Regions from separate parts of the Rossellomorea sp. DA94 genome, predicted to be linked through region 1. Evidence: riboswitches for the same ligand, from Rfam matches in the RefSeq annotation. Region 1 holds a riboswitch; each other region holds the start of a gene.
The links. A riboswitch is a leader RNA that binds a small molecule or an ion and turns the genes downstream of it on or off. The one in region 1 is predicted to bind thiamine pyrophosphate.
Positions count from the first base shown of each region.

Region 2: linked by a shared signal. The riboswitch ahead of P8596_RS07510 (ABC transporter substrate-binding protein) and the one ahead of tenA (thiaminase II) in region 1 are both predicted to bind thiamine pyrophosphate.
Region 3: linked by a shared signal. The riboswitch ahead of thiT (energy-coupled thiamine transporter ThiT) and the one ahead of tenA (thiaminase II) in region 1 are both predicted to bind thiamine pyrophosphate.

Region 1 is NZ_CP122397.1:2,452,617-2,459,303, forward strand. Features, by position in the region: gene thiO (glycine oxidase ThiO) at 1-1,098, opposite strand; gene P8596_RS12730 (thiamine phosphate synthase) at 1,082-1,723, opposite strand; gene P8596_RS12735 (energy-coupling factor transporter transmembrane component T family protein) at 1,713-2,516, opposite strand; gene P8596_RS12740 (ABC transporter ATP-binding protein) at 2,513-3,940, opposite strand; gene P8596_RS12745 (ECF transporter S component) at 3,955-4,533, opposite strand; gene tenA (thiaminase II) at 4,526-5,233, opposite strand; TPP riboswitch at 5,352-5,459, opposite strand; gene P8596_RS12755 (response regulator transcription factor) at 5,727-6,326, opposite strand; gene P8596_RS12760 (sensor histidine kinase) at 6,323-6,687, opposite strand, start outside.
Region 2 is NZ_CP122397.1:1,415,775-1,422,461, forward strand. Features, by position in the region: gene P8596_RS07485 (hypothetical protein) at 1-280, shown strand, start outside; gene P8596_RS07490 (cation diffusion facilitator family transporter) at 461-1,354, shown strand; gene P8596_RS07495 (Fur-regulated basic protein FbpA) at 1,492-1,677, shown strand; gene P8596_RS07500 (aldo/keto reductase) at 1,723-2,625, opposite strand; gene P8596_RS07505 (phosphotransferase enzyme family protein) at 2,712-3,635, shown strand; TPP riboswitch at 3,685-3,794, shown strand; gene P8596_RS07510 (ABC transporter substrate-binding protein) at 3,962-4,948, shown strand; gene P8596_RS07515 (thiamine-binding protein) at 4,961-5,254, shown strand; gene P8596_RS07520 (ABC transporter permease) at 5,251-6,012, shown strand; gene P8596_RS07525 (ABC transporter ATP-binding protein) at 6,014-6,687, shown strand, end outside.
Region 3 is NZ_CP122397.1:392,281-398,967, forward strand. Features, by position in the region: gene P8596_RS02090 (ZIP family metal transporter) at 79-894, shown strand; gene P8596_RS02095 (histidine phosphatase family protein) at 974-1,516, shown strand; gene P8596_RS02100 (thioredoxin family protein) at 1,563-1,889, shown strand; gene P8596_RS02105 (hypothetical protein) at 2,151-2,450, shown strand; TPP riboswitch at 2,519-2,617, shown strand; gene thiT (energy-coupled thiamine transporter ThiT) at 2,689-3,285, shown strand; gene P8596_RS02115 (DedA family protein) at 3,431-4,078, shown strand; gene P8596_RS02120 (threonine/serine exporter family protein) at 4,202-4,963, shown strand; gene P8596_RS02125 (threonine/serine exporter family protein) at 4,987-5,442, shown strand; gene P8596_RS02130 (ABC transporter ATP-binding protein) at 5,697-6,687, shown strand, end outside.

The sequences.
Region 1 (6,687 bases):
TCAACTCCCCATGTGTGAATGTAGTAATGGATTCTCTTTGCCTTCCATCAGGTCTGCCATCATGACTCCCGTTATGGGAGCAAGGAGGATGCCATTCCGGTAGTGGCCCGTTGCAATGGAAAGCCCTTCAAAGCTTTCGCTCCTTTCGATGACAGGCAGTCCTCCTTTTGTTTGAGGCCGTATCCCTGACCAGGCTCTTTCCCAATCGGCATGGATCAGGTCTGGTAAAATTTCTGTAGCTTTCTGCATTAAACTCATCATTCCACTAACGGAAATGGTTTCATCAAAGGTGTGCGCATGTTCTGTTGCTCCTATTAAAAATCGGCCACCCACCTTTGGGACAATGTAGCAGCCCTCGGTGAAAATGGTCCTCTCCACCAATTTCCTGGAGTATTTCACCGAAAAGCATTCACCTTTAACTGGAAAAGAGTGAAGTGTCAAGCCGACTCTCTCCAGTAGTGATTGACTCCACGCACCGCCTGCAACGATGATTTCAGATGCATAATAGGGGCAGATCGATGTTTGGACTCCCACTATCCTGCTTCCTTTAACAATAAAGTCATGGACTTCCGTATACTCCTTGATATCAGCCCCTAGTCTGACTGACGCGTGGCCCAGTGCTTTTGTCAGCTTTGCGGCCGACACGTTCCCGTCACGCGGAATGAACAAACCGCCGGTTGCCTGCTTAGAGAGATAAGGTTCGAAGGTTGATAGTTTTGGAGAGGATAGCCATTCAACCCCTTCATCCTGATCCATTTTGGAAGCAACACTTACTAACGTCTGTGCCTCTTCCTCTGTCCTTGCCAGTTTGATCATTCCATTTTCCACATACTCTATATCCATACCGGTTAGTTCTTTTAATTCCTGTGCAAGGGCAGGGTACATATTCCGGCTTTTCTGCGCCAGGCGATAGAGGGGGCTTCCCCCATTGAGCTCCGTATGGACCCCTAGCATCCCCGCTGCAGCTTTTGAGGCTCTGGATGCCAATTGTTCCTTCTCAATCAGCAATCCTTTTTTTCCTCTTTTGGAAAGCTGATACAGAATCGAGCAGCCGATCACACCTCCCCCAACAATCACCACATCATATGCTTTCGCCAAGCTGTTTCACCTCCTTATGGATTGCCTGATAATAAGCCCGTACTGCTTCAAGAGGGTCTTCTGAAAGAAAGATCCCCGATAATACCGCGATACCTTTAGCCCCGGTTCTCAAAATGTCCTCAACCCGTCCGGGTGTAATCCCCCCGATGGCGATAATGGGAAGGGGAATGTTCAATACGATGTCTTCCAAATTGACAATCCCTGTGCCTTGCTTCCCTGGTTTCGACATTGTTTCATAGATATTCCCATATAGGAGAAAATCGGCTCCTTCGTCACATGCCCAAAGTGCTTCTTGCATGCTGTGCACCGATGAACCGACCTTCAAAGATGGAAAACGTTCCTTCACAAGAGCAACAGGAGCACTATGATGCGAAAGCTGGACTCCTCTCACATGTTTCATCCAAGCGATGTCTGCACGATCATTGATGCACAGCTTCCTTAACGGAATACCAGCAGCTGTTAATTCATCAACGGTTTCAATCAACTCCGCAGTTGTCCAGGTTTTTTCACGGATATGAAGCATATCGATATAGGGGTGGATGGTTTTCGATATTTCCACCAATACTTCCCTTGATTGCTGACCAGTGGAAATGACATGTAGCCGTCTTCTCTTTTCAATTTCCATAGCGAACATCTCCCGTCGGAAATAGTGGTAGATAAATAGAAAGAATGTAACTTATGGAAACCATGAGTATGATGCTCCCCATAAAATAGCCATCAAATTTCGATAATCCGACTTTGTAGAAATAGGTTCTCTCCCCATCACCCTCAAAGCCTTTCGTATCCATGGCAACTGCAATTCTGTGAGCCCTCCTGATACTTTGTGCCAGCAAGGGGATGGAATAAGACTGTATGGTATGGAAAAGTTTCGTATAGCCCGTTCGTTCACGGGTGCCCCTGACTTTCAGTGCATTCCGAATGGTAGTGAATTCTTCGATCATGATGGGGATCAGCCTTATACCGGCCATAAAACTATAAGCGTACTTCGGCTTAAGGCCCAATTGTTGCATAAGTGAATAAAACAGGAGGACAGGTCTCGTCGTCAAAGCAAACATTAGGCCTAAAACAGCGAATAGGAATGCCCTTAAACCAATGTGAAACCCCCTATAAAAACTTTCCTCTGTTACATGGATCATCCCCCAGGTAAACCACGTCGTCTCTCCTTTCCCAAACATGATCATCGAGGATGCCGTAGAGAGAAAGACAAGGAAAAATGGCATGGCCATCAGCGTCACTAACCTCTTTGAATATCCAGAGAATGACCACAATAAAAGGAAAGTGAACAAGGTCAAATACACGAGCCAGTTCAGGTAATGAACGAAAAGTAAAAACAGAAAAAGCGCAACCATTACGATCAATTTCATACTCGGGTTAATGCGATGTAGCCAGGTGTGTTTATGAGCTATTTCCATGTTCATAATGCTTCACTCCTCGCTGCTTCTACATCCGCATCCTGAACCACTCTTCCTTCTTCGACGGTCCAAATCCTGGTTGCATAGTGTTGGATGATTCTGATATCGTGAGTCACCATCAAGATGGTGACGCCTTCACACTGTAATTCAAGTAGCATCTCGAGCAATTCAAATGTATTGTGAGCGTCCTGTCCGAAAGTTGGTTCATCCAATAACAGAATCTCCTTACCGGGAACGATGGAAGCTGCAACACTCAGTCTGCGTTTTTGACCCACGGATAACGAATAAGGATGTTGTACCTTACATGAACGAAGATTGAATCGCTGGAGTAGCTCATAAACCTTTCTCTCTATGCTTTCTTCGCTCAAATCCTTTAGCCGGTAACTATAGGCCACTTCGTCAAAAACGGAATGGGTGACAAATTGTAATTCGGGATTTTGAAAAACGAAGGCACATTCTTGAGAAATCTTTTTCCCTTTCATCTGTACTCCGTTTAATTCGTACGTCCCGCTAGTACGGTTGAATTTCATTAAGCTGTGCAGTAATGTTGATTTCCCTGCACCATTCCTTCCTGTAATAGCAATCCATTCCCCTTCGCGGATCACGGCATAGGGCAGGTGAATCTTCTCTTTCTTTTGAATATAGCCTTTAAAGTCCTCCATTCTTGCAATCACAGGTCCGAATGAGGGACTCTCCCTCATCTGACGGGATGACAGATATTCCTCCCATGCGCCCGAGTACCAGACACCCAAGTTCTTCAACGAATCTTTGTTTTGGTTCAGGATCCACTCTTTCGCTCCATCCGCCATAATGGTTCCATCGGCATCGAAAAGAATGATTCGATCGATCATGTCAAGAACGTGATCAAGTTTATGCTCTACGATCACCAGGGTCTTATCTAAACCGATTTCTTTGATTGTTTTCCAGACAGACTTTGTACTTTCCTCATCCAATAATGAAGTCGGTTCGTCCAGGAACAAGGTATCGGGTCTCAGGGCAAGCGCAGAAGCAATGGCCAATTTCTGCTTCATGCCTCCTGATAATGTTGAGATTTTCGTATGGGGATCCTCAAGTTCCAGTCCCACCTCCGATAGCAGCCATTGTATTTCCCCTTTCATCTCTTCACGGGGAGTCTGTAAATTCTCCAGCACAAAGGCTAATTCTTCATCCACAAATGGCATACAAAATTGCGAATCCGGATCTTGGAATACATAGCCATAGGAATCAGACACCTCCAATTTTGCAGCCCTCATGGGAACATCCACGGAGCGGGGGATCACTCCGGATAAAACATGTAAAAGTGTTGACTTCCCGCATCCTGATGGACCCAATAGCAATACTTTCTCCCCTTCATTGATAGAAAGACTGACTTCATTAAACATCCGTTTCCCTGTTCCGGGATAGGTAAGTCGAAGGTTTTCGACATGCATAAGCATCATCCCCTTTACTGGTTCAATACATCGTAATCATCCTGACTTGCACGTCTGACCAGACTTGTGACTCCGGTTTTCTCGAGGGCCCTGACCAAATAAAATGATCCTGCACCTGCGATGACAATCGATCCCAGTAATCTTGCAAAGATAAACAATGACAGATTCCAAAGGACTAAATCTCCCATATACCCTTTCATGTAATCCATGAAGATGGATCCCCATGCAGAACCGAACGCAGCAAAACATATAATCGAAAGATCATAGCGTCTATATTTCGTCAGGAAGAAAACCGATTCTGCCATTAACCCTTGAATGACTCCGAATAAAAGGACCTCGAGTCCCCATTCAGAGCCCATGAGAAACTCTCCTGAAGAAGCGGCGATTTCGGCTAAAAGGGCGAAGCCGGGTTTACGGATGATCAAGAATGCTACTGTGGCCGCCATGAACCACATTCCATAGATGAGTTGGTCTGCATGCAACCCGATCGGCTTCAACAAGTTATAAAATGGGCCCCAAAGCTTATAAATGACCCCGAACATGATGGAAATGACCACCGTCACTAAAACATCGGTTAGTTTTAATTTAGACATGGTGTCCGCTCATTTCTTTCCCTGCATCCAGTGCATGCTGAAACGGCCATTTTTCAAGGGTGTAAGCCATCTCCCAAAACTGCCATTCATAAATGCTGCTCAAAATGAAATTTTCTTTCATTCTTTCTTTATCGTGTTGGGTCATTGTTTCTGCCAATTCATCAAGACGATTGATTTGTTCCTCCACTAACTCTTTAAACCATTCCCCACCGTATGCCTCAATCCATTCCTGATACACCGGTTGTTCCGGCGTGCATGATTTCAAGCGTTCCCCGATCTCATAATAGAGCCAGTAACATGGGAGGATCGCCGCCAGGATATCAGCTAAGCCCCCATATCTTGCGGAACGATACATATGGGACGTATAAGCGTACGCTGTAGGAGCCGGTTTGAAATTCTTTTTTTCTTCATCCGCGATCCCTAAACGTTTAGAGAAATTTTCATGAAGAGAAAGCTCTGCTTCATTGGTTCCTACAGCGTGGGATGCCATTCGTGATGTGGTATGTAAGTCCAATGCTTTTGCAGCACCAAGCGCCTGCACCTTCGAGAAATGTGAAAGGTAATAGGCATCTTGCAAGAGGTAGTACTTGAACTTCTCGATGGGGAGAGTCCCATCCCCGATCCCTTTGACGAAAGGATGATCGAAGCTTGCGTCCCAAATGTCGTTGACTTCGTTTCGTAACGCTGTTGAAAATGTCATGATTTCCTGCTCCTTTTCCAGACGACCCGAAATGGGCAACAAAAAAAGCCACTTTCCATTATGCATACAGCATACAGAAAGTGGCTTGAGATCAGAATAATAGAATTATATTCTATGTGACCGTCAAACACCACTTCCCTACGCTGGTCTCAACCAGATCAGGTTCAAAGGGTCTTAAAGTCACACTTTAATCTCAGCCTTTTCGAAGGCACCCCTAGTGGATCGTCTTATGAAATTTTGTTTTCGATGTTATCGTATCATGATTCAAATAGTTGTCAACTTAAAAAAAGTAAATCTCGATTCTAACACGATTTCAAATTAGCTGTCGGACTCAATGACAGCCAGAGGTTCAGTATGATTAATTCTACAGAAAATTATTTTTGAAATAAGTTTGTCTATCCATTTTCCTCTTCTTATTAATTATGAATAAACATTCAATGTAATGAATTGTTATAAAAAGGGGACGGACCTTCAAAAAGGTCCGTCCCTCGGTTTATTTAAACCATCCTTTTTCTTTGGATTGTGTGATGGCTTCGATTCGGTTTTTCACTTCCAGCTTGTCGAGTATAGTGGAGATATAGTTCCTTACAGTACCTGTTTTAAGCTTTAGTTCATCGGCGATTTCCTTTGTGTTTTTTCCATCGGCAACGAGCTCGAGTACTTCTTTTTCACGGTCTGTGAGGGGATTTTCTTCGCTGTAGACATCATCCATCAGCTCCGGTGCATAGATACGCTTACCATCCATCACAAGCCGGATAGAGTTCGCCAGTTCCTCACTCGGACTGTCCTTCAACAAATACCCTTTCACTCCACCCTTTAATGCCCGCTGAAAGTAGCCTGATCTGGCAAAAGTGGTAAGGATGATCACCTTACAATCTTCCCCTTTTAATTCCTCTGCCGCTTCAAGCCCCGTTTTTTCAGGCATTTCAATATCCATGATACAAATATCCGGCTTCAGTTCATGAACGAGGGAAATGGCTTCTTCTCCATTGCCTGCTTTTCCTACCACTTCCATATCATCTTCAAGGCTCAATAGAGACCCCAATGCGCCCAACAGCATCCGCTGATCTTCTGCAATCACAATTCGAATCATTCCATTCCCTCCCTGTCTGTCTGCTTGATTACTTTCGGAACCCTCATGATCAAGGTGGTACCATCCACCGAAACGATTTCAAGGCTTCCGTTGACAAATTCCAACCGCTCTCTCATCCCGATCAGACCACTGCCTTTGGACTGAGTATAGTCACTCCCGATCCCCACACCATCATCCTTCACCACAATGGTCATCTCTTTATCCGATTCCTCGATGATCAATTCACAAGTGGAAGCCTTGCTGTGTTTTACTACATTGGTGACAGCCTCTTTCAAGCACATGCTTAAGATGTTTTCTAAAAAGAGTGAGGTTTGAGGAAGGGTGGTGTCCTCAGTCATACGGAATTCGATCTCAGCTGCCT
Region 2 (6,687 bases), 1.0 Mb from region 1:
TTCGGTTTATGTCATTTTAAGAGGAGTAGCCATTTTCTTCGGCAAAGCAGGAAAAGGGTATCTTGAAAACCTTCAATCCCAAACAGGACGGTTATACCTGCAATTAATTGGAGGCTACTATATATTATCAGGTGTATTGGGCCTGCTTATTCCCCGATTAGACTGGAAAACAGAAGACATTTACTTCGCCATCGCCATCTTCGCCATTACATCCGTTGTGTTCTGGGTAACACTTGACCTCTTCATGAAGCGGGAGCGTAAAAAGCTGCAACAAAATTAATCCTTCAGCGAAAACCCGGATTCAGTGTCCGGGGTTTTTTTATGTTCAAAGATCGGCTTCCGGAGCCGTCCTGTTCATAGGGTGGATGCCATATTTTTGCTTAATGGAAGCGGCGGTACGTATAATAGTGAATAGTATTCATGTACTTAGAAGAAAACATTTGAAAGTGAGGGATATTTTATGGGTCACGATCACAGTCATGGCCACAACCAAAATAAAAAAGCATTATTAATCAGCTTTCTTTTCATTTTTTCTTTTATGATTGTTGAAGTGGTGGGGGGAGTGGTGACAAATAGTCTCGCTCTTCTTTCAGATGCAGGGCATATGCTCAGTGATGCAGCGGCACTTGGCTTAAGTCTGGCCGCTTTCTATATAGGGGAGAAGGCGTCGGATATGGGTAAGACCTACGGGTACAAACGTTTTGAAATCGTAGCTGCCTTTTTGAACGGGATCACCCTGATCCTGGTTTCCCTTTATATTTTCTGGGAAGCTTACCGTCGCTTCATCGATACTCCCGCTGTATCACCCGGCATGATGATCATCGCCATAATCGGCTTGATTGTGAACATCATTGTCGCCTGGATCCTGATGAAAGGGGACAACGAACATAATTTGAATGTCCGCAGTGCGTTCCTTCATGTACTGGGGGATATGCTCGGATCAGTCGGAGCCATCATAGCGGGTCTTCTTATTTACTTCTTTGATTGGAATCTGGCAGACCCGATTGCTTCTGTCATCGTAGCGATTCTTATTGTCATCTCCGGATGGAGGGTGACGAAGGATTCCATTCATATTCTAATGGAAGGTTCTCCGGGAGATGTTGATATGGAAAAGGTGTCTGGGAGCCTGTCACAGGTCCCGGGGGTAAGGGAAGTCCATGATCTTCATGTATGGTCCATCACTTCGGATTTTAAAGCTTTAAGCTGCCATGTCGTCGTAGGGGATGAAGTGAATCGGGATGAAATTTTAGTACAGCTGTCATCCTTTCTTGAACAAGAGTTTGGTATTCATCACTCTACTATCCAAGTGGAAGGGGAAACCGTGCTCGAGGGACATCATCATAGTTGTACATGATCGATTGGGAATATTATGAAGAAGCTCCCTCTCATGATTGGAGTGACGGGTTTTTAAAAGATCGATTCAAGAAAAATGGGAAACGGATGTTTATGTCTCTCCATGTATGGGGTATATCCTCAACTGGAGGGATGAACATGCTACATCAAGAAACGAAATCTGAACAGAACAAAACACCCGAATTTAAAAAAGACTTTTATATACAACAGTTATTGAGGATCGGCGTCTATAAATCGTTCGGTAAGCAGCTCTATGAACTTTCAATGGATGAATTGCAGGATGTGTACCTTGAATATTATGTTGGTGGAGATATAGCTCAATAAAAAGACGACCCTTTAAAGAAAGGATCGTCTTTTTTCATGTACTCATTAAGGAACATCATGTCCCATGGATGTTTGCAGGATTTCAAACCATTGATCATGATCCAATTGGATGGAAAGAGAGTCGATTGCATGCTGGATCCGTTCTTTTTTACCTGATCCGACAATCGGCATGATGTTGGCCGGATGGTTAAGCAGCCACGCGTATAGAATCTGGTCGATCCCCTTCGCTCCTGTTTCCTCCTGGACTTTCTTTAATGTATGTTGAAGGCGGACCGCTTTCTCATCTTCCCCCTTGAAGATCGCCCCTCCTGCCAGTGGTGACCATGCCATGGGAGCCACACGCTTTTCCTGACAGAAGTTCAACGTGCCGTCTTCAAAATTCTCCAGGTGATAGGCGGATAATTCAATCTGGTTTGTGATCAATGGAAATGGTAAATAAGATTGAAGCATATTCCACTGATGGTCTTTAAAGTTGGATACTCCGAAATGACGGACTTTCCCTTCTTCTTTTAATTGTGTGAAGGCTTCAGCTACCTCTTCCCCGTTCATGAATGGGTCCGGTCTGTGAATCAACAAGAGATCAATGTAATCCGTTTTTAATTGTTGGAGAGAATGTTCAACCGAGGTGAGAATATGTTTCTTACTCGTGTTGTAGTGATGCGTCTTGTGCTCCGGTCGATTGTCGGAAGGCAGGACGATGCCGCATTTTGTTACGATCTCCATCTTCTCCCGCAAGGATGGTTGGAGGGCTAGCGCCTCACCGAATAAGGTTTCACACATATAAGAACCATAAATATCGGCATGGTCAAACGTTGTGATTCCGTTTTCAATATTGTGTTGGATCAATGATAACGTATCTTCCTTGGACTGCTTCCAGTCTGATAGTCTCCATAATCCATGAATGATCCTCGAGAATGATAAGTCTTCTGTCATTTGTATTCTTTGCATAGGTGAAACCTCTTTTCGTATGGTATGTGTATATTCTTTCAAAGTCATACTACAAGTATATTACTATGTATGGAAAGGAAATAGAAATGATTGAACCTCTTCAGGATATTGTACGTCATTGGGGAATGGATCCCACTTCCTTCAAAACACTTCTTCTTCATCCTGATGTTACGGAAGTGAAGGCAGAAGGAAAGACCTTCTATTTAAAAAGAAGAGTGTATTCTTCCCCTGAAAATCGGATGGAGGAGCTCTATTTAACCGATTATTTAATGAGTCATCACCTTAACGTTGAATCCCCTCTATTAACTTGCTCACAACTTCCTTATGTAAAAGAAGAAGAGCAAATCTATTCTCTTTATGAGGCCCTTGAAGGAACGCCATTGAAGGAATGGTCTGCCGACTCCCTGACAAATGCAGGAGCATACCTTGCAACCCTTCATCTCATCCTTAAAGACTATCGGTGTCATTATGAAACGAAGGGCTGGGAGATTGAAAGTCATGTAACAGAATGGGTGAAGGAGCTTGAAACTGAATCGATCGGCATAAGGGGGCAAGTGATCTTATTAAAGATGAAGGGGTGGGAGCATCCCTACCGGTGTTTGCCACATCAATTCGTTCATAGCGACTACAATTCGGGGAATATTTTGATGCAGGGAGGAGAAGTGTGCGGGATCATTGATTTTGAACGAATCCGGACGGCACCCCGGATTACTGACATCGGCTACTTCCTCGCAGGTATGCTCAAAGCAGCCCCGAAAGAGAAAAAAGATGAGTCAATGAAATGGATTCTGGCATTTATGAAAGGATATGAAAGGCATGCCCCTTTGACTGCAGGAGAGAAAAGGATCTTGCCGTCAATAGTCATTCTCTTTCTCCTGCAATATGCCTTTTTAACCTATCATCAGGGATATACAGAAGCGGGTGCTTCGTGCATGAATTTCATCGAGGAACTGTTTGCATCGGCTTATTTTCATGGAGTCTTTCAATATGAGAAGGAAAAGCTTGAATAACCTTTCATTCTATGGCAAAGTAGGGAGGAAGATAACGTTAAATTTCATATTCCACGTGTAGGGGGACCGGAGTGGCCGGTTGAGATTGTATCCTGTAGATACTGACCCTTTGAACCTGAACTGGCTGATACCAGCGTAGGAAACATTCTCTTAAACGATACATAACCTGTTTAACGATGCGTCCCGCGGCTGAAGCTTGGGGCGTTTTTTTGTTTCACCCCTGAATTTACGCCTCAACTGCCTTTGGTTTACATTCATTTTCCAGAATAAGCGAAGAATATAGGAATGAGACGTTACGACCGCAAAAGACCGAAGGAGGAATCATCATGAAAAAATGGATGTTCCTCATCTGCTCTGTACTTCTTTTATCCGCCTGTAACGGTGGGGAAGATGCAGCCGATGAGAAGATGGACAATCTTAAAAAAGTAAATGTCGTACTCGACTGGACACCAAATACCAACCACACTGGATTGTATGTAGCGAAAGAAAAAGGCTACTTCAAGGATCAGGGACTGGATGTAGACATCATCCTGCCCGGGGAAGCGGGTGCCGATCAACTCGTTGCATCGGGGAAAGCCGATTTCGGAGTTGGATATCAGGAAGGTGTCACTCAAGCGAGGGTCCAGGATGTACCCATCGTATCCATAGCTGCCATCATACAGCATAATACGTCGGGGTTTGCTTCCCCGAAGAGTAAGGGTATTACAAAACCAAAGGATTTTGAAGGGAAAAGCTATGGCGGCTGGGGTTCACCCGTTGAGAAAGCCGTTATGGATTCAATCATGAAGCAAGAAAACGCGGATGTAGAAAAAGTGAATTTCATCAACATGGGAGACACCGATTTCTTTACTGCCGTTAAACGGGACGTTGACTTCGCCTGGATTTATTATGGATGGACAGGAATTGAAGCTGAACTCCGCGGTGAAGAGTTGAACATGATGTATGTAAAGGATTATTCCGATAAACTGGATTACTACACTCCAGTACTTACAACAAATGAGAAAATGATCGATTCAGATCCTGAAACGGTCAAGGCATTCATGGTAGCTGCTTCCAAAGGGTATCAATACACAATCGACAACCCGAAAGAAGCGGGAGAGATTTTATTAGATGCAGCTCCAGATCTTGATAAAGAATTGGTCATGAAGAGTCAGGAATGGCTCGCACCCAAATATAAAGATGATGCTGACCGATGGGGAGAGCAGAAACTGGAAGTCTGGGAGAACTATGCGTCATGGATGTATGAAAATGATTTATTAGATAAGAAACTCGAAAGCAAGAAAGCATTCACGAACGAATTCTTACCAAAATAAGAGGTGAACAAAATGGGGAACGCACTTGTAAGCATACAAATCATTCCAAAGACCAAGAACGGTGAAGATGTGATTCCATATGTGGATGAAGCGATCGCAATCATCGAAAAATCGGGAGTGCGATATGAAGTCCATCCTTTGGAAACGACGATGGAGGGGAATCTGTCACAATTATTCAAGGTGATTGAACAGATGAATGAACGAATGATTGAAATAGGAAGCAAAAATGTCATTTCCCAGATCAAAGTATTGTACCAGCCGGATGGGATCGAAATGGACGACTTAACGGAGAAATATAAAGGATGAGGACTTGGATTTCAAAAGGATGGAGACCCTTCTTGGTCCTCATCCTTTTATTCATCATTTGGGAAGTGGCCATTAAATTATTTGAGGTGCCAGCCTGGCTGATGCCGTCGCCTTCAGAGATATGGGAAGAAGGAATTGCCTCGTGGTCTGAGTTCAAGGGGAATTTCTCATCAACGGCATTTCTGACGATCACAGGGTTTGCGATCGGCTGTTCGATCGGGCTCGGGACAGCGGTGGTACTGCATCTCCTCCCTAAGGTAAGGGAAGCGGTCTATCCTCTCATGATCCTATCTCAGAATATACCCATCATTGTATTGGCCCCTCTCCTTGTCATTTGGTTCGGATTCGGACTCCTGCCCAAAATCATCGTCATTACCTTGATTTGTTTCTTTCCTGTGGCTGTTTCGGCGATGGATGGATTCAGGCAGACGAATGGAGAGTATATTCTTTATATGAAAATGTCCGGTGCAACCAAAGGACAGATTTTCCGGAAAGTGGAGTGGCCACATGCACTGCCTTCCATCTTCTCCGGTTTGAAAATCTCCGCTACCTATAGTGTGATGGGAGCGGTCATTTCGGAGTGGCTTGGTGCTCAAAAAGGGATTGGCGTCTATATGACTCTTGCATCCTCTTCCTTCAGGACCGACAGGGTGTTTGTCGCCATTTTCATGATCATGCTCCTAAGCCTGCTGTTCTTTGGACTCATCGTACTATTAGAAAGAGTCATGGTGAAGTGGAATCGAAAGGAGGACAAATAACATGACGACGTTATCGATCCAAAATATGTCCAAATCCTTTGATGGTGAATTGATCCTCGATGATCTTTCCATTCAAGTAGGGGAAGGTGAGTTTGTTTCCATCCTTGGGCCTTCAGGAAGTGGGAAAAGTACGTTATTTCACGTGATCGGTGGATTATTCGCACCCGATTCAGGAGATATAAAGCTCGATGGACAGTCGATCAATGGCCGTAGAGGGTCCATCAGCTATATGCCACAAAGTCCGTCCCTCTTACCGTGGAGGACGGTGATCGAGAATGTGATGCTTGGTCAGGAGCTGCATGGAAAGAGGGATAAGGAAATGGCGATGGGGATGATTGAGCGCGCCGGTTTGAAGGGCTATGAGGACGCTTACCCTGAAGATCTTTCAGGAGGGATGAAACAGCGCGTTGCATTTATTCGTGCACTGGTCAGTCCCCAATCCTTTTTATGCCTGGATGAACCATTTTCTGCCCTTGATGAATTTACCCGATTGGACATGCAGAGGTGGCTCCTTTCCATATGGGAAGAAGACTTAAGTTCAGTCCTGTTTGTCACTCATAATATCGACGAAGCACTTTTCTTGTCGGACCGTATCATTGTGTTATCAACCAGACCGGCACGCGTGCAAAAGGAATTCAAGGTGCCTTTCCCGCGACCTCGTGATAAAGAAATCCT
Region 3 (6,687 bases), 2.1 Mb from region 1:
CATTTCCTTTGACAAAGAAAGTTTCCTTGATGCAAGATGGTAGTATTCAAAATGTTTGATCGGAGGAGAGTGGTTCGTATGTTCATAGACTGGTTAAGTGGATTTAATCCCACGATGCAGGCACTGTTCGGCGGTCTGGTGACATGGGGGCTGACGGCCCTTGGAGCAGCCACGGTGTTTTTCTTTACGAAAATTGAAAAGCATACGTTGAACATGATGCTCGGGTTTGCCGCAGGAGTCATGATAGCAGCATCGTTCTGGTCACTGCTTGCGCCTTCAATTGAATTCAGTGAGCAAAACGGTCAAATCCCATGGCTTGCACCTGCCATCGGTTTTTTACTTGGTGGTGTATTCATTAGACTTTTAGATTTTGTCGTACCGCATTTACATTTGGGCAATGAATCGGAAGATGCGGAAGGACCTCCAACTAAATTCAAGAAATCGACCTTATTATTCCTTGCGATCACCCTCCATAATATTCCGGAAGGTCTTGCCATCGGGGTTGCCTTCGGTGCTGCCTCACTTGGCCTCGGGGATGCAACGTTAGTGGGGGCCATTGGTCTTGCCATTGGAATCGGGATCCAGAATATGCCTGAAGGGGCTGCTCTTTCCATCCCGCTAAGGGGAGAGGGAATGTCCCGTTTGAAATCCTTCCATTACGGTCAGCTGTCAGCCATCGTAGAGCCGATAGCCGCTGTGATCGGTGCTGCTGCAGTCTTGATGGTGCAGCCCCTCCTGCCTTATGCCCTTGCTTTTGCGGCAGGAGCGATGATATTCGTCGTCGTTGAAGAACTGATACCTGAGTCACAATCTTCAGGAAGTACGGACTTGGCTACATTGGGACTGATGCTCGGTTTCGTCGTGATGATGATTCTGGACGTTTCCCTGGGATGATCAAAAAGAAGGCATGCGTCCAAAGCGCATGCCTTTTCTCTTCCATAAACTAGTATAATGGATGGGGGAGGGGATGTGTATGAAGATTGGTCTCATAAGGCACTTTAAAGTAACGAGGGGCTACCCGGCTTCATATGTAACGAGTGATGAGCTGATGAAGTGGGTGGAAGAGTATGATGCCTCGGACGTAGAAGGCAATGAAGTTGATCTTAAAGATATTGATTGGGAAGGCTGCTACTCCAGTGACTTATCCAGGGCACAAATAACGGCTGAAGCGGTTTATGAAGGAGAAATCACCTTTCTCAAGGAACTGAGGGAAATCAGATTATCTCCCATCTTCCGGTCTGACATAAAGCTGCCGCTCTTTCTTCATATGGCATCCATCAGGCTCGCCTGGTGGTTCAATCATCGTTCCCAGCCTGAAAACAAGCGGGAAATCGAAGAGAGGATCCGTGTGGTGGTCGATAGGGTCGTCCATGAAGGGAAGGATGTGCTCATCGTAGGTCATGGCGGAATCATGATATTTATGAGAAAAGAATTACGAAAGCGGGGATTTACCGGGCCGTCGTTCAGGAGACCCTCCAACGGAAAGGTGTATGTTTATCAAGGTGGGACAGGGTGATCATTTACCAGAGCAATACACTAATAGAAAGAAAGGAGGCCGTAAAATGGAAGAAGTCCATTCACTAAAAGCACTTCGTGAAAAGCTCGAAGCTGAGAAGGTGGTACTACTATACATATCAAGGCCAGGTTGTTCTGTATGTCACGCACTCCTGCCCCAGGTGGAAGAGATGTTGAAGGATTTCGAATCTGTGAAATCCATCCATGCCGATGCAGAAGAAATCCCGGAAATAGCAGGAGAATTTTCCATCTTCACCGTGCCTGTCATCATCGTATTTGTAGACGGTAAGGAGATGTTCAGAAAAGCACGTTTCGTTCCAATCGACGAACTCCACAGCCAAATTTCCCGTCTTACTGAGATGTTAGACAACTAAACAAACGTTTGATTAGTACGTGAAAACGTTTGTTGGTCTGGCCTGGGTGGGTTAAACAGTTGTTTAGTAGGATAAATATCTGTGGGTATTATAAATGGTAGGTTGTATTTGAATTCTATATAAACTTTAAAAAGAGCTGCTAAAAATGGGTATTTAGACACACCTCATTAGAGTAGCTCTTTTGTCATGGTTCAGTGAATAGGTATATAATAGTGAGTATACGAGTATAGTAGTTATGAGAAATGAAAGGGGGCTTGATGAATGATCAGATTGTCCAGGACAAAGAAAGTCATGTTACTCTGTTTCGCAATCATCCTCATAATAGTAGCCAACCGGATTTCCACTGTACAACATCTGACAGCAAGGATCGCCACCAACCTGTATGTGAGCCTGAAATACCAGGACCTTGATCTTGAATACCAAAACGTCGAATTCTCACCCCAGTTCGGAGATTATTCTGTAGCGTATAAGGACAAGGATGGTAAAGTATATGGATTCATGGTCACCCCTAAGTCAATGCCCGTCATCATCCTTCATGATCCTCTGAGAGAGACACCTTAAGAAAAAGTTCCTATCATGCTTTTCAAATATGTTTCTTCATGTATAATAAACCTTAACAACTTTATAAACGGTACCACAAGGGGAGCGAAAGCTGAGAGTGAACAATCTGTTCTGACCCTCTGAACCTGTTAGTTAGGACTAGCGTAGGGATGTGGAAAATAGGCAGCATTGTGCTTATTTCGATTGTTCATTCTCCCTCCTTATGGTTTCGTTTCAGTTCATAAGGAGGATTTTTTTTATGAAAAACACACGACTTGTCGTATTGCTTGAAGCGTCATTGATGGCGGCTTTTGCGATCATCCTTGATTTGCTGCCTTCTATTAAGCTATCACCGAGTATCTCGATATCGATTGCCATGGTTCCGATCTTTCTATTATCTTATCGAAGAGGCTTGAGAGCCGGACTGATAGGGGGCTTTTTATGGGGGATCCTGCAGATTGCCCTTGGGGATGCCTGGATTGCGACCCCGGTCCAAATGGTGATTGAGTATTTCATCGCTTTTGCTTTTATCGGTTTTGCCGGGGGTTTCGCCGGGAAAATTCAGGGTGCACTGGGAGGCGGTCACCGGTCCAAAGCAGTCTTCTGGGTAGTGATGGCAACATTCGCAGGAAGCCTTGCTCGTTATTTCTGGCATTTCATTGCCGGATTCGTGTTTTTTGCCGAGTATGCACCGGATGAGATGTCTCCATTGCTATTTTCTCTTATAGTAAACGGGATCACGATGTTGGGATCGGCAGTATTATGCTCCGTTGTGATGGTGATCATCGTCAATATCGCACCAAGATTGATCAAAGTGCAGTCGCATCAACAGGAAATCAGCCGAAAGGCATCCTAAAGAAACGAAAGACCGGCCTGTCTCAGGGCCGGTCTTTCGTTCTGTCAATACATCTCAAGACTTAGCGTAAATTACCTCCGCGGATTCTGTTGGTGTCAGAGGGTCTCTTCTATACTGAAGATACAAGCGTACAGGAGTGATTCACATGACGGAATGGATAATAAATTCAGCAGAAGAGTGGGGGATATGGGGTGTACTGTTTTCTCTATTCATTGAAGGGAGTGCCTTTCCTTTTATTGGAACGTTCTTTATCGTAACGATGGGATTCATCCTCCACCTAACGTGGATGCAAATCGTGTTCATCTCTTTAGCAGGAAGTCTCCTATACACAGTGGGAAGCTATATTCCTTACTTTATCAGTTTAAAACTGGGGGATAACATAGAAGGAAGGCTTAAGCCCCAGAAGCTTGAGAAGCTCCGCACAGCCCAGAAAAAATTCAATCGATACGGTGTTTGGAGCGTGGCGATTACGAGTCCGCTTCACTTGGGGAATGTCATCCCATTTCTTGCAGGTATGGCGAGAATGGATGTGAAGGCATATTTCCTTCTTACCATGCTTGGTATAGCACCATCCACTTTTCTGTTCTTGACGATCGGGAAGTTATATGACGGGGAGAAAGAAGTGATCCTTGAAGTGATTGAAGACTATCAAATGGTGGTCCTCGTGGGGTTTGTGGTGGTGACGGGTGCGTACATGTTGTATAAAAGAAAGATAAAAAAGGGATCCCTGCCAACAAACGACCCATCGGAACGAAAAGCCTTCCAAGAGAGGGATGAAGTAAATGATGCTTGAAGCTGCCTTCCTTCCATCCCTCAAGATCAAATCTACGGAAAATCACCCCGTTCCTCATTGCTTACACCACTGCTTTCCTATAAACTAGACCTATTCAAAAAATAGTACGTGTGGAGAGATCGTATGGAAGCAAAAATGATAAGAAGATATGACATTATGGAGGTCAGCCTGCTGGCGGGGAAGATTATGCTGCAAAGTGGGGCGGAGACGTATCGCGTCGAGGACACGATGATGCGCATCGCCGCTTCTTATGGGATATCGGAATCGCATAGCTATGTGACCCCCACTGGGATCATCTTCTCGATTGAAACGTCGGAACCGACCAAAACGAAGCTCATCCGAATTAATGAGAGGTCTACGGATCTTGAGAAAGTGACCCTCGTGAACAGTATCTCAAGGCAGATCAGTAAAGGGCATCTGACACTTGAAGAAGCATACAATGCCCTTGAGAAGCTGGATCAGTCCGATCTATCTTATTCCTTCCTGATTCAAGTGGCAGCGGCTTCGATTGCAAGTGGTTGTTTTCTCATCATGTTCCAGGGGATGTGGAAGGACTTCATTCCAGCTCTGATCACGGGAGGCGTCGGGTTTACGAGCCTGATTTATTTACACCGCCTCGTCCCGATAAAGTTCTTCGCGGAATTTCTTGCATCCTTCATCATCGGCATGGTGTCATACGGGTTTGTACAGCTTGGTATCGGGCAGGAATTGGATAAGATCATCATTGGATCCGTGATGCCCCTTGTTCCCGGTCTCCTGATCACCAATGCGGTCCGGGACTTGATGGCGGGTCATCTCGTTTCAGGTCTCTCAAAGGGCGCGGAAGCTTTTTTAACGGCATTTGCCATTGGGACGGGCATTGCTGTCGTATTTACATTAACGTAAAGTGAGATTGGGGTGAAAAGGGAATGCACATCATCGAGCAATTAGTGACCAGCTTCATTTCCGCCGCTGCATTCGGGATTATCTTCAATGCTCCAAAGCAGTCCCTTTTTAAATGCGGAATTGTCGGGATGCTTGGCTGGATCATTTACATACTGATGAGTTTAAATGAAGCAGACACCGTTCTTGCTACGTTACTTGCCTCCTTTGTCGTGGCTGTAGTGAGTCAGGTGTTTGCGAAAATGTACAAAACCCCGGTCATCATCTTCTCTGTTGCCGGGATCATCCCCCTCGTACCCGGGGGGCTTGCGTACGATGCCATGAGAAATTTCGTTCAAAATGATTACAATGCCGCCATCAATCTGGCAGCCAAAGCCTTTATGATCTCCGGTTCCATTGCTATCGGGCTCATATTTTCGGAAGTCATCAATCAGGTCATCCGAAATGCGCGCCTGAACGCTAGTGCCCGGCGGATGAGATAGAGGGACGGACCTTTACTGTTATGGGTTGATAAAGAAAATGCTTTATCAGAGTTGAATAACTGCATATATTAAGAAGAGACCTCGAAATTGTCGCGGTCTCTTTTTCAATTCATGATAGGGAGCACGTCTGGTGCTTCCAACTACCACCCTGCATAAAAAAACGATATGATGATACATATAAATAATGGCAGATATTTGTTTAGAGGGGTGTTCGTTTGAAGGTCATACGTTTCTTAAAGCCTTACCGTGCTGCCATGGCCGTTGCCTGGAGTCTGATGCTGGTAGAGCTTGCAGTAGAACTACTGAATCCGCTGTTCATGGCGCGGATCATCGATGAAGGAATTCTGAATAAAGACTTGGACATCGTATTGAAATGGGGATTCATCATGGTCGGGATGTCTCTCGTTGCCTTCTTTTCAGGTGTGACGAACTCATTTTTTGCTGCGCATACGAGTCAGGGATTCGGATATGATGTGAGGGAAAGTCTGTATAGGAAAGTCCAGTCGTTTTCGTTTGCGAGTTTTAATAAGCTTCCGGCCTCTTCTCTCATCACGAGAATGACGAATGATGTCAGGCAGCTCCAAAATACGATCTTCATGAGCCTCAGGATCATGCTAAGGGCTCCATTGCTTGTAGTGGGTTCCACCATCATGGCCCTGATCGTCAATGCCCGGCTTGCGCTTATTCTAATCGTTGTGATTCCGGTGTTATGGCTGTTCCTATTTTGGGTGTTGAAACGCGGGTGGAGTCTGTTTGAAAGAGTTCAATCAAGGCTCGATAAAGTAAACGAGGTCATGAAGGAAAACCTTTCCGGAATGAGGTTGATCAAAGCGTATACGAGGAGTAAGCATGAAGAAAGCCGTTTTCATGAAGCGAATGAAGATTTGAAGGATCGAACGGTGCGTGCCCTCAGGTTCATGGAGATCATTATGCCTCTCTTGATGCTTGTCATGAACCTTGCCCTTCTTTCCGTTCTATGGTTCGGAAGTATTGATGTGGCCTCTGGTGGTACCAGGGTTGGGGAAGTAGTGGCGATTGTCACCTATGTCACGAGAATCTCATCTGTATTTTCCATATTCTCTTTTATCATCACCAGCTTTTCAAGAGCGAGGGCTTCTGCTGAAAGGGTCGAGGAAGTACTTGAAACGGAGATTGACTTGAAGGATGGAACGGAGGTAGACTCTCGCAACAAAGTGGTAAGAGGAGAAATATCGTTTAAGGATGTATCGTTTCAATACCCATCCA